DNA from 3 places in the Streptomyces sp. NPDC008163 genome. Region 1 is predicted to be linked to each of the others. Evidence: riboswitches for the same ligand, from Rfam matches in the RefSeq annotation. Region 1 holds a riboswitch; each other region holds the start of a gene.

What was found. A riboswitch is a leader RNA that binds a small molecule or an ion and turns the genes downstream of it on or off. The one in region 1 is predicted to bind thiamine pyrophosphate.
Region 2: another riboswitch for thiamine pyrophosphate. It lies ahead of thiC (phosphomethylpyrimidine synthase ThiC); the one in region 1 lies ahead of thiO (glycine oxidase ThiO).
Region 3: another riboswitch for thiamine pyrophosphate. It lies ahead of ACFZAT_RS29815 (thiamine ABC transporter substrate-binding protein); the one in region 1 lies ahead of thiO (glycine oxidase ThiO).

The regions. Positions count from the first base shown of each region.
Region 1 is NZ_JBIBHG010000002.1:257,805-262,110, forward strand. It holds gene ACFZAT_RS06270 (thiazole synthase) at 1-638, opposite strand, end outside; gene thiS (sulfur carrier protein ThiS) at 641-859, opposite strand; gene thiO (glycine oxidase ThiO) at 856-2,031, opposite strand; TPP riboswitch at 2,029-2,141, opposite strand; gene ACFZAT_RS06285 (FAD-dependent oxidoreductase) at 2,239-3,471, shown strand; gene ACFZAT_RS06290 (Rv2175c family DNA-binding protein) at 3,537-3,902, shown strand; gene thiE (thiamine phosphate synthase) at 4,001-4,306, shown strand, end outside.
Region 2 is NZ_JBIBHG010000012.1:70,330-74,635, forward strand. It holds gene ACFZAT_RS25340 (IclR family transcriptional regulator) at 28-798, shown strand; gene ACFZAT_RS25345 (SsgA family sporulation/cell division regulator) at 900-1,337, shown strand; gene ACFZAT_RS25350 (YibE/F family protein) at 1,417-2,739, opposite strand; TPP riboswitch at 2,810-2,943, shown strand; gene thiC (phosphomethylpyrimidine synthase ThiC) at 2,936-4,306, shown strand, end outside.
Region 3 is NZ_JBIBHG010000016.1:93,080-97,385, forward strand. It holds gene ACFZAT_RS29800 (UTRA domain-containing protein) at 1-439, opposite strand, end outside; gene ACFZAT_RS29805 (NUDIX domain-containing protein) at 456-944, shown strand; gene rlmN (23S rRNA (adenine(2503)-C(2))-methyltransferase RlmN) at 1,107-2,213, shown strand; TPP riboswitch at 2,284-2,400, shown strand; gene ACFZAT_RS29815 (thiamine ABC transporter substrate-binding protein) at 2,485-3,588, shown strand; gene ACFZAT_RS29820 (ABC transporter permease subunit) at 3,675-4,306, shown strand, end outside.

The DNA.
Region 1 (4,306 bases):
GCCCGGGTCACCGCCGAGGCGAGCATCACGGCCGAGCAGCCGAGCTCCATCGCGAGCGCCGCGTCCGAGGCGGTCCCGGCGCCGGCGTCCAGGATCACCGGGACGCCGGCATGCTCGGCGATCAGCTGGAAGTTGTGCGGGTTGCGGATGCCCAGGCCCGAGCCGATGGGGGAGCCGAGCGGCATGACCGCCGCGCACCCCACGTCCTCCAGCTTCCGGGCCAGGACCGGGTCGTCGTTGGTGTACGGCAGCACGGTGAAGCCGTCGTCCACCAGGATCTCGGCGGCGTCCAGCAGCTCGACCGGGTCGGGCAGCAGCGTCCGCTCGTCGGCCACCACCTCCAGCTTCACCCAGTCCGTGCCCAGCGCCTCACGGGCCAGCCGGGCGGTGAGCACGGCCTCCCCGGCGGTGTAGCAGCCGGCGGTGTTCGGCAGCACCCGGATGGACAGCTTCCGCAGCACGGAGAGCACCGAGCCCTGCACGGTCGGGTCGAGGCGGCGCATCGCGACGGTGGTCAGCTCGGTGCCGGACGCGATCAGCGACCGCTCCAGCACGTCCAGGCTGGGCGCCCCGCCGGTGCCCATGATCAGCCGTGAGGCGAAGTCGGTGCCGCCGAGGGTGAACAGGTCGTCGGACATCGTCAGCCTCCCTGGACCGCGGTCAGGACCTCGACCCGGTCGCCGTCGACGAGCGCTGCGGCGGACCACTGGCCGCGCGGCACCACGGTCTCGTTGAGCGCGGCGGCCACCCCCGCCGTCGCGTCGGTCAGCGTCGCGACGAGGGCGTCCAGGGTGGTGCCCGGCGCGACGGCGGCCGGGGCTCCGTTCACGGACACGGTGAGCGGGGTCGGGTCGGTCATGCGGGCTGCTCCTGGGATGCGGGGGCCGGGGCGAACCGGCCGGGGGAGAAGGGGCGGGCCGCCTCGGGCAGCTCGCCGTCGGCCAGCAGCGACGCCATGGCGTCCCCGGTGACGGGGGTGAGCAGCACGCCGTTGCGGCCGTGGCCGGTGGCGAGGTGGAGGCCGGGCAGCGCGGTGCGGCCGAGCAGCGGGGCGTTGTCGGGGGAGGCGGGGCGCAGACCGGCGCGGGTCTCGGTGAGCGGCAGCTCGGTGATCCCGGGCACCAGCTCGTGGGCGTCGCGCAGCAGCTCGTAGACCCCGCCCGCCGTGACGGTGGTGTCCCAGCCCATCTCCTCGGTGGTGGCGCCGACGACCAGCTCGCCGTTCTCGCGCGGCACGAGATAGACGTGGCTGCCCCGGACCACCGCGCGCACGGTGCGCGAGAGGAAGGGGGCGTACGCCGGGGGCACGGTGAGGCGCAGCACCTGGCCCTTGACCGGGCGGACCGGCGGCAGGACATGGGCGGGGACCCCGGCGAGCCGGCCGCTGAGGCTGCCCGCGGCGAGCACGACCTGGCCGGCGGCCAGCTCCGTACCGTCGTCGAGCACGGCTCCCGCGGCCCGGTCCGCGACCACCGAGAGGCGGTCGGCCCGGCGGCGGTGGAAGACCACTCCGGCCCGTTCGCAGGCGGTGAGCAGCGCGGCGGCGAGGCGGCGCGGATCGACCTGGTGGTCGCCGTCCACCCGCAGGCCGCCGCGCACGCCCGGGGCGAGCATCGGTTCCAGGCGGCGGCACTCGCGCCCGGTCAGCCACTCCGACTCCAGGCCCGAGCGGCGTTGCAGCTCGTGGAGCTCGCGCAGATGGGCGCGGTCGTCGGCGTCGAGCGCGACGGCCAGGGTGCCGCAGGCGCGGAAGCCGATGTCCTGCCCGCTCGCCTCCTCCAGCTCCGCCGTGAACGACGGATAGCGCCGGGCGGAGGCGAGGTTGAGCCCGAGCAGCGTCTCCTCGCCGTAGTGCAGCTCGGTGACGGCGGCCAGCATGCCGGCCGCGACCCGGGCCGCTCCGCCGCCCGGCCCCGGGTCGGCGAGCGCGACGGCCAGGCCGCGCCGGGCGACCCGCCAGGCGGTCACCAGGCCGATGATGCCGCCCCCGATGACGAGGACGTCGGACCCTTCGGTGGGATGGGTGCGCATGGGCGTCCAGCCCCTCCCTTCGCCGGCATGACCCGGATCAGGTTCGTACGGTCGGAGGCCGTCCAGCCTCCCTCTCAGCCCGGTCCGTCCGGGCTCCCGCGTGTCTTACGGTGGCCACCCTAAACCCCGCCCGGCGGACCGGGTAGGGAGGGCCGGGGGAGGGGGCGCCCTTTCTTGACGTCCCGTCAGGTACGTAAGGTGGATCAGGTGAGCGAGCAGCAGCGGGCAGAGCGGACCGAACGCCGGGTCGTCGTCGCGGGCGCGGGCATGGCGGGCGTGCAGACCGCCGTCGCCCTGCGGGAACAGGGCTTCACCGGCCCCGTCACCCTGATCGGCGCCGAACCCCACCAGCCCTACGACCGGCCACCGCTGTCCAAGGCGGTGCTGCTGGGCAAGGCCGAGGAGTCCGCCTTCGACATCGACTTCGAGGGGCTGGACATCACCCTGCGGCTGGGCTGCGAGGTCACCGGGGTCCGCGCCGGCGCCCATGAACTCGACACCTCCGGGGGCCCGGTCCGTTACGACGTCCTGGTCCTCGCCACCGGCGCCGAACCCGTCGCCCTGCCCGGCTCCGAAGGCATCCCCGGCGTGCATCTGCTGCGCACCCTCGACGACGCGGCCCGGCTGCGGCCCGTCCTGGAGGCCGGGCACCCCGTCGTGGTCGTCGGCGCCGGCTGGATCGGCGCCGAGTTCGCCACCGCCGCCCGTGCCGCCGGCTGCGAGGTCACCGTCGTCGAAGCCGCCGACCGCCCCCTGGCCGGCGCCCTGCCCGCCGAGGTCGCCGCCCCGATGGCCGCCTGGTACGAGGAGAGCGGCGCCCGGCTCCTCACCGGCGCCCGGGTCGCCCGCGTCGAGCCCGGCACGGTGGTCCTCACCGACGGACGCACCCTCCCGGCCGGCGCGGTCGTCGTCGGCATCGGCGCCCGCCCCGCCACCGGCTGGCTCGCCGGCTCCGGGATCGCGCTCGGGCCCGAGGGCTCGGTGACCGCCGACGCGGCGCTGCGCACCTCGCTGCCCGACGTGTACGCGGTCGGCGACTGCGCCTCCTTCCCCTCGGCCCGCTACGGCACCCGCCTGGTCGTCCACCACTGGGACAACGCCCTCCAGGGGCCCAGGACCGCCGCCGCCCACATCGCGACGGAGGGCGCCGACATCCCGCCGTACGACCCGGTGCCCTACTTCTGGTCCGAGCAGTTCGGCCGCTTCGTGCAGTACGCCGGGCACCACGCGGACGCGGACACCCTGCTGTGGCGCGGCGACCCGGCCGAACCCGCCTGGTCCGTGTGCTGGCTGCGCGAAGGCGCCCTGGTCGCGGTGGTCGCGGTCGGCCGCCCGCGCGACCTGGCGCAGGGGCGCCGGCTCATCGAGGCGGGGGCCCGGCTCGACGCGGACCGGGGCGGGGACCCCTCCGTACCGCTGAAGTCGGCGGTCCTGCCGTAACGGCCCGGGACCTGAAGGGCCGAGTCCGGGTTTCGGCTGTCAGTCCGGGATGGCAGGCTTGTCCCGTGACCGAGATTGACGCAAAGATCGATGCTCTCGTCCCTGCCTGGCTCCACCTGCCCGACATCGCGGAAATGCTCGATGTCGAGGTGACGCGTGTGCGGCAGCTGGTCAAGGAGGGCCAGCTCATCGCCGTACGCCGTGGGGAGAACCGGGCACTTCAGGTGCCCGCCGCCTTCATCGACGGCAACAAGGTGGTCAAGGGCCTCTCCGGGACCCTGACGCTCCTGAAGGACGACGGCTTCTCCGACGAGGAGATGCTCGAATGGCTCTTCACCCCCGACCCGACCCTGCCCGGCACCCCCGCGCAGGCACTGAGTGAGAATCGCGGCACGGAGGTGAAGCGCCGCGCCCAGGCGCTCGCCGTCTGAACCGCCCGGGGAAGCGGGCCGCACCGCACGAGCGGGCGGCCCGCTTCCCCGCGCCGCACCACCGATCCGCCATCACCGTCCCCGGGGGGAACCGCACCATGTCCACGCCTCGCGCCCAGCTGTCCGACGCCCGGCTCTACCTGTGCACGGACGCCCGCAGGCGCCAGGGAGACCTGCCCGACTTCCTCGACGCGGTCCTCGCCGGCGGGGTGGACATCGTCCAGCTCCGCGACAAGGGCATGGAGGCCGGTGAGGAGCTGGACCACTTGGCCGTCTTCGCGGACGCCTGCAAGCGGCACGGCAAGCTCCTCGCCGTCAACGACCGGGCGGACGTGGCCCACGCCATCGGCTCCGACGTGCTGCACCTGGGCCAGGGCGACCTGCCGGTCCCGGCGGCCCGCGCG
Region 2 (4,306 bases), on a different contig from region 1:
GCCCGTCACCACGCCTGGGGGTGACCGTTGACCACGGCATCGAGTACTGCTGTTCCGACACTCATCGGGTCGGTCCAGCGGGCGCTGAGGCTGCTGGAGGCTGTGGGCACCCATCGCGACGGGGCCCCGGCCAAACAGCTCGCGAGGGAGGCGGGGCTTCCCCTTCCCACGGCCTACCACCTGCTGCGGACCCTGACCCACGAGGGATATCTGCGCCGTGAGAACGGCGTCTTCCGCTTCGGTGCCGCCGCCGAACGGCTGATGGGTGACCGCGCCGCTCAGAGCCGCCGCAGCGTCATGGCCCGTTCGCTGGGCCGCTGGCGGGACATCGTCGGAGCCCCGGTGTACTGCGCCATCTATCGAGAGGGTGAGATCGAGCTTCTCGCCGTGGCGGACACCCCCGAGCGGCCGGCGGTCGACGAGTGGGCGGCGTTCCGTGAGACCGGCCACGCGCACGCGATCGGCCAGTGTCTGCTGAGCCGACTGGACGAGAAGGCCCGCGAGGACCACCTGGACCGGCACCCGGTGCGTCCGCTGACCCGGTACTCGGTGCGCGACCGAGCGGCGTTCCTCACCCGGCTGCGGTCGCTGGAGCGTACGGAACCGGTCATCGAGCGCCAGGAGTACGCGCTCGGGACCGTGTGCGCGGCCATCCCGATCACGGCTGGATTCACCGCCGCCGCGATGGCCATTTCGGTACCCCTCCACGAGGAGGATCGGTTGCTGCCCGCAGTCGAACGGCTACGCGGTGAAGTGTCGAGCCTCTTGCGTTCGTTCGTGTTCTCTATCAGTATCTGAAAAATCACTCCTTGTGATCTGCTATCGCGTGCACCACGATGGCGTCAATAGGGCCATGGGGGATCATTCCTGGCCAGATTCATCTACTGCGGGGTTGAACGATGCGCGAGTCGGTTCAAGCTGAGGTCATGATGAGCTTCCTCGTCTCCGAGGAGCTCTCATTCCGTATCCCGGTGGAGCTCCGGTACGAAGTGTGCGATCCGTACGCGATCCGGATGACCTTCCATCTGCCCGGCGACGCCCCCGTCACCTGGGCTTTCGGCCGCGAGCTGTTGCTCGACGGCCTCAACAGCCCCAGTGGTGACGGCGATGTCCACATCGCGCCGACCGAGCCCGAGGGGCTGTGTGATGTCCACATCCGGCTGCAGGTGGGTGCCGACCGTGCGCTCTTCCGGGCGGGCACGGCACCCCTTGTCGCCTTCCTCGACCGTACGGACAAGCTGGTTCCGCTCGGGCAGGAGTGCACGCTGGGTGACTTCGACGGCAATCTGGAGGAGGCGCTGGGGCGCATTCTGGCCGAAGAGCAGAACGCGGGCTGACGTGGTCCACGGCCCGGGAGCCGACTTGCCACTCGAACACGACACCTGCCGATCGGGTGAATCACGCTGTGTGTTCCGGTCACGGCTTCGCCCGCCGTCGCCGTCCCCTGCCGCTCCGCATGGGTGCCGATGCCCCGGCTTCCGCGCCGACCCCCGTGCGGTCCGCGGAGACGACCAGCGCGGCGAGCGCTGTCGTCACCGGTACGGAGGCGACCAGTCCGATCGAGCCGACGAGGGTACGCACGATCTCCTCCGCCACCAGCTCGCTGTTGGCGACCGTCCCCACACTGCTCTGCGCGACCGTGAACAGCAGCAGGAGGGGCAGCGCGGCGCCCGCATAGGCCAGCACCAGGGTGTTGACCACGGAGGCGATGTGATCGCGGCCGATTCTGATCCCTGCCCGGTAGAGCTGCTTCGCACTCATAGTGGGGTTCGCCCGGCGCAGTTCCCAGACCGCCGATGTCTGGGTGACCGTGACGTCGTCGAGCACGCCCAGGGAGCCGATGATGACGCCGGCCAGCAGCAGTCCGCTCATGTCGATGTGCGGATACAGGCCGTGGATGAGGCCGGTGCTGTCGTCGGTGTTCCCGCTCAGGCTTGCCCAGCCGATGAAGAGTGAGCCGAGCAGCCCGATCAGGAGCAGTGAGATCAGGGTGCCGATGACGGCGACGGAGGTGCGGGCGGTCGGTCCGTGGCAGATGTAGAGCGCGATCAGCATGATCGCTCCGGCCCCGACGACCGCCACCAGCAACGGATTCGAGCCCTGCAGTATGGCCGGAAGGATGAACAGGGTCAGTACGGCGAACGACAGGGCGAGCGCCACCAGGGCCATGACCCCGCGCATCCTGCCCACGAGCACCACGGCGAGGGCGAAGATTCCGGCCAGCAGATACAGGGGGAACTTCCGGTTCACGTCCGTCACGGAGTACTGGAGGTCATGGGGCGCGTCGGGGGCGTACGCCACCACCACCCCCTGGCCCTCCCGCAGTTGCCTCGGTGCGTCCGGCTGGACGACCTCGACGAACCGGCGCCCCGAGTCGGGGCCGGTGGTGACCTCGACGGTGGCCTTGTCGCAGAGGCTGCCGGACGTCGGCCGGTCCTCGGGGGGTCGGGTCTCGGCGCTTACGGGAAGCTGGGCGGCGTTCACGTCCTTGCAGTCGACCTCTACGACGCTCACCACCTTTCCCTGCTGGGTCTGCCGGTCGAAACCGACACCGGTCCGTTCGTGCGCCGGCGCACCGCCCGGCCAGAGCACCACGAGGCCGACGAGCACGGCGGCTGCGAAGGGGACCAGCACGGCGGCGATCACCTTGCGCAGATGGGCGGAGACGGGTGCGGCCGGGCCATGGCTGTGCGTGTGCTGATGGCCCTGCGGTTCCGGGTCGCGATGAGGGGACGTCACCGGCCGATCATCGCAAGAAGGAAGGGGCCCTCTGTTCAGCTCACCCGTCAGGGGGCTAGCGTGGTGGCACCTTTGCACACGCGGGAGCTCGGAGCACCGGGCTGAGAGGGCGCTGACCGCCGTACGACCGTACGGGAGACGCTGCGCCGACCGCCGAACCTGTTACCGGGTAATGCCGGCGTAGGGAGTAGGTCTCATGACCACATCGGACACACGCACGCCTGCCTCCAATCAGGGCGACGAGGCCGGGAAGTCCATCGGCTGGCACAAGGGATACGTCCAGGGGCCGCGCCCCGACATCCGGGTGCCGGTCCGCCAGGTGCACCTGACCAACGGCGAGGACGTGACGCTGTACGACACGTCCGGGCCGTACACCGACCCGGCCGTCGGGACCGACGTCCGGCGCGGCCTCGCACCGCTCCGGGAGAACTGGATCATCGCCCGCAGCGACACCGAGGAGTACGCGGGCCGCCCCGCCCGTCCCGAGGACGACGGGCTCAAGCACACCTCGCCTCGAGGTGGGCTGCGCAATCTGGACGCGGTGTTCCCCGGCCGTCCGCGCCGCCCGCGGCGGAGCCGGGACGGACGGCCCGTCACCCAGCTCGCGTACGCCCGCGGGGGCGAGATCACCCCGGAGATGGAGTACGTCGCGGTCCGCGAGAACGTGCCGGCGGAGGTGGTGCGCGAGGAGATCGCGGCCGGCCGCGCGGTGCTGCCCGCCAACGTCAACCACCCCGAGACCGAGCCGATGATCATCGGAAAGCGGTTCCTGGTGAAGGTCAATGCCAACATCGGCAACTCCGCGGTGACGTCCTCCATCGAGGAGGAGGTGGACAAGATGACGTGGGCGACCCGGTGGGGTGCGGACACGGTCATGGACCTTTCCACCGGCCGCAACATCCACACCACCCGTGAGTGGGTTCTTCGCAATTCACCCGTACCGATCGGAACCGTCCCCCTCTACCAGGCCCTTGAGAAGGTCGACGGGCGGGCGGAGGAACTGACCTGGGAGATCTACAAGGACACCGTCGTCGAGCAGGCCGAGCAGGGCGTGGACTACATGACGGTGCACGCCGGCGTGCGCCTGCCGTATGTGCCCCTCACCGCCCGGCGCAAGACCGGCATCGTCTCCCGGGGCGGCTCGATCATGGCGGCATGGTGCCTGGCACACCACAAGGAGTCTTTCCTGTACGAGCACTTCGAGGAGCTCTGCGAGATCCTCGCCGCGTACGACGTGACCTACTCCCTGGGCGACGGATTGCGGCCCGGGTCGATCGCGGACGCCAACGACGAGGCGCAGTTCGCCGAGCTGCGCACGCTCGGCGAACTGAACACGGTCGCCAAGCGGTTCGGCGTGCAGACCATGATCGAAGGGCCGGGACACGTCCCGATGCACAAGATCAAGGAGAACATCGACCTTCAGCAGGAGATCTGCGAGGAGGCGCCGTTCTACACGCTCGGCCCGCTGACCACCGACATCGCGCCGGCGTACGACCACATCACCTCGGGCATCGGCGCCGCGATGATCGCCTGGTGGGGGACGGCGATGCTCTGTTACGTGACGCCG
Region 3 (4,306 bases), on a different contig from region 1:
GGCGCCGACGCGCGAGGACTTTGGTTCCTTCCGGTACGCCCAGGCGCTCCGCGATCTCGCCCACCGCTTCCGTCGGGCCGATGTAGAGCACGGTGACCCCGGGCTTCTTGCCTGCCTGCTCCGTCTCCGCGATGTACGCGGCCTTACCGGCTCGTCGGTGTGAGCGCCTGAAGCGGTCCGACGACTTGCGGCGAACGGGCGGCTGGCTCTTCACGAACGAACCCTTGCCGTGGAGGGTGTCGATGAGACCGGTCGGTCGGAGCTCTGCGACTGCCTTCCGTGCCGTGCCCTGTGAAACGGAGTAGCGGGTCATGAGCTCGGATTCGCTGGGCACCTTCTGCCCAGGCTTAAGGACCCCTTCCCTGATCTGCCGAGCGAGGTCGTCGGCGATCTGTAGGTACCGTGGCTGACCAGAGTCCCTTACGGCTGTTGTGCCCATGTCCTTCTGCTCTCCTATGCTCATATACATGAGTAACGCTACCCAGGAAGATGCGTCAATGTCGCTGCACTCGGTCTCAGTGGCTGGCGTAGTCGTTCGTGAAGATGGTCGGGTCCTTGCCATCCGGCGGGCCGACAACGGTGCCTGGGAGGCGCCGGGCGGCGTTCTTGAACTCGATGAGCGGCCGGAAGTTGGTGCCTGCCGAGAAGTCATGGAAGAGACCGGAATCGAGGTGGACCCGGTCCGCCTGACAGGCGTGTACAAGAACATGGCGCGCGGCGTAGTGGCCCTGGTTTTCCTGTGCCGGCCAACGGGAGGCCGGGAGCGAACCTCGGACGAGTCGACGGCTGTGCGGTGGCTCACTCGCGAGGAGGTCCGAACCCTCATGACCGAGGCGTACGCGGTCCGGGTTCTGGATGCGCTCGACGGAGGAGCGACGCAGGTGCGCGCGCACGATGGCCGCCGCCTGCTGAAGCCGGGCCCCGATGCCGTCTCGCGCGCCTGACCTGCTGACTGAAGCGTGGCACGGGGCCGTCTGTGGGCCGTCCCAGGGTCGCCAGTGACCACCGACCACGACCAGTAACGACCGGGTTCGCGTAGCAGTCACCCGGGCTGAGCTGGGCGACGACGCGGGGCACCTCGGCTTGTCTGCGACACTGGAAGAACCATGCCTAAGCCCGGAGAACTCACTTTCGTCGCGCCCCGCGGAGCCAAGAAGCCGCCGCGGCACCTCGCCGACCTCACGCCCGCCGAGCGCAGGGAGGCCGTCGCCGCGATCGGCGAGAAGCCGTTCCGCGCCCAGCAGCTCTCGCAGCACTACTTCGCGCGGTACGCGCACGACCCGGCCGAGTGGACCAACATCCCGGCCGGATCGCGGGACAAGCTCGCCGAGGCGATGTTCCCCGACCTGATGTCCGTCGTCCGGCACATCAGCTGCGACGACGACACCACCCGTAAGACCCTCTGGAAGCTGCACGACGGGACGCTGGTCGAGTCCGTCCTGATGCGCTACCCGGAGCGGGTCACGATGTGCATCTCCTCGCAGGCCGGCTGCGGGATGAACTGCCCGTTCTGCGCGACCGGGCAGGCCGGACTCGACCGCAACCTGTCGACCGCGGAGATCGTCCACCAGATCGTGGACGGCATGCGCGCGCTGCGCGACGGCGAGGTTCCCGGCGGGCCCGCCCGGCTCTCCAACATCGTGTTCATGGGCATGGGCGAGCCGCTGGCCAACTACAACCGCGTCGTCGGCGCGATCCGCCGGCTCACCGACCCCGAGCCCGACGGCCTCGGCCTCTCGCAGCGCGGGATCACCGTCTCCACCGTCGGCCTGGTGCCCGCGATGCTGCGGTTCGCCGACGAGGGGTTCAAGTGCCGCCTCGCGGTCTCGCTGCACGCCCCGGACGACGAGCTGCGCGACACCCTCGTGCCGGTGAACACCCGGTGGAAGGTGCGCGAGGTGCTGGACGCCGCGTGGGAGTACGCGGAGAAGTCGGGCCGTCGCATCTCCATCGAGTACGCCCTGATCCGCGACATCAACGACCAGGCGTGGCGCGGCGACCTGCTGGGCCGCCTCCTCAAGGGCAAGCGGGTCCACGTCAACCTGATCCCGCTCAATCCGACGCCCGGCTCCAAGTGGACCGCCTCGCGGCCCGAGGACGAGCGGGCGTTCGTGGAGGCCATCGCGTCCCACGGGGTGCCGGTCACCGTCCGCGACACCCGGGGACAGGAGATCGACGGCGCCTGCGGACAGCTGGCGGCCTCCGAGCGCTGAGGCGGGCGGCCGTCGGTGCCCGGGACCACGGCCGAAAACGGCCGTGTAGCCTGGGGCCGAAGTCAACTGCATATTCCGACAGGGGAGCGCCACAGCGCTGAGAGTGCGGCACCAAGGACAGGTTGGCCGCAGACCCTCTGAACCTCGCCCGGGTCATTCCGGGTAGGAAGTTCGGACCATACTCAAGCTGTTGCGCCCTGCCCGCTTCCGGCTCCGGCCGGTGTGCGGGCGGGGCCGCGTCTCTTCCTGGTCACTCCAGGAGGAATCACACATGAGCACCACCCAGAAGGCCGCGGTGGCGGCCGTCGCCGCCGCGCTCGGCGTCACCGCGCTGGCCGGCTGCGGAAGTTCCGACGACTCGGGCTCCGGTTCCGGTTCCACCCAGGGCGCCGGTTCAAAGACCGTCACCCTCGTCAGCCACGACTCCTTCAACGCCTCCAAGGGCGTGCTGAAGGAGTTCACCCGGCAGACCGGCTACACCGTCAAGGTCCTCAAGAGCGGGGACGCGGGCGCCGCGCTGAACCAGGAGATCCTGACCAAGGGTTCCCCGCGCGGCGACGTGTTCTTCGGCGTCGACAACACCCTGCTCTCGCGCGCCCTGGACAACGGCCTGTTCACCCCGTACGAGGCCAAGGGCCTGGACCGGGTCCCGGTCGATGTCCAGCTGGACGCGGACAAGCACCGCGTCACCCCGGTCGACACCGGCGACATCTGCGTCAACTACGACAAGAAGTACTTCGCCGACAAGAAGCTCGCGCCGCCGAAGACCTTCGCGGACCTGGCGAAGCCCGCGTACAAGAACCTGCTCGTCACCGAGAACGCCGCGACCTCCTCGCCCGGCCTCGGCTTCCTCCTCGGCACCGTCGCCACCTTCGGCGAGGACGGCTACCAGGACTACTGGAAGAAGCTGAAGGACAACGGCGTCAAGGTCGTGGACGGCTGGGAACAGGCGTACAACGAGGAGTTCTCCGGCTCGGCCGGCGGCAGGAAGGCCAAGGCCGACCGGCCGCTCGTCGTCAGCTACGCCTCCAGCCCGCCCGTCGAGGTGCTGTACGCGGACCCGCGGCCGAAGACCGCGCCGACCGGGGTCGCCACCGGGACGTGCTTCCGCCAGATCGAGTTCGCCGGTCTGCTGGACGGTGCGAAGAACGAGGCGGGCGGCAAGGCCCTGCTGGACTTCCTGATCGGGAAGGAGTTCCAGGAGGACATGCCGCTCACCATGTTCGTCAGCCCGGTCGCCAAGGACGCCGAGTTGCCCGAGCTCTTCACGAAGTTCGGCGCCACCGCGGAGAAGCCGGCGACCGTGGCCCCGGACACCATCGCCAAGAACCGTGAGCAGTGGGTCCAGTCGTGGTCCTCGCTCGTAGTGAAGTAGCGAAGACCCCCGTACGCGGACCGGGCGCGCGCGGGAGGTCCGCACGCGCCCGGGCCCGGCGCGGGGCCGCGGTGCGGCTCGGCCTGATGGCCGTGCCCGTCGCGTTCTTCGCCGTGTTCTTCGCCTACCCGGTCGCCGCGATCGTGGGCCGGGGGCTCAAGGCGGACGGCGTCTGGCAGTTCGGCAGGTTCGGCGAGGTGCTGGCCCGGCCGGAGATCCGGGACGTCCTCTGGTTCACGCTGTGGCAGGCGCTCGCCTCGACCGCGCTGACCCTGCTGATCGCGCTGCCCGGCGCGTATGTCTTCGCCCGGTTCGACTTCCCCGGCAAGCAGGTGCTGCGGGCCGTGGTCACGGTGCCGTTCGTGCTGCCGACCGTCGTGGTGGGCACCGCGTTCCTCGCGCTGCTCGGGCGCGGTGGGCTGCTGGACGAGCTGTGGGGCGTGCGGCTCGACACGACCGTGTGGGCGATCCTGCTGGCGCACGTCTTCTTCAACTACGCGGTCGTCGTCCGGACCGTCGGCGGGCTCTGGGCACAGCTCGACCCGCGCCAGGAGGAGGCCGCCCGGGTGCTCGGCGCGAGCCGGTTCGCCGCCTGGCGCCGCGTGACCCTGCCCGCGCTCGCCCCGGCCGTGGCCGCCGCCGCGCTGATGGTCTTCCTCTTCACCTTCACCTCCTTCGGAGTCGTACAGATCCTCGGCGGCCCCGGCTTCTCCACGCT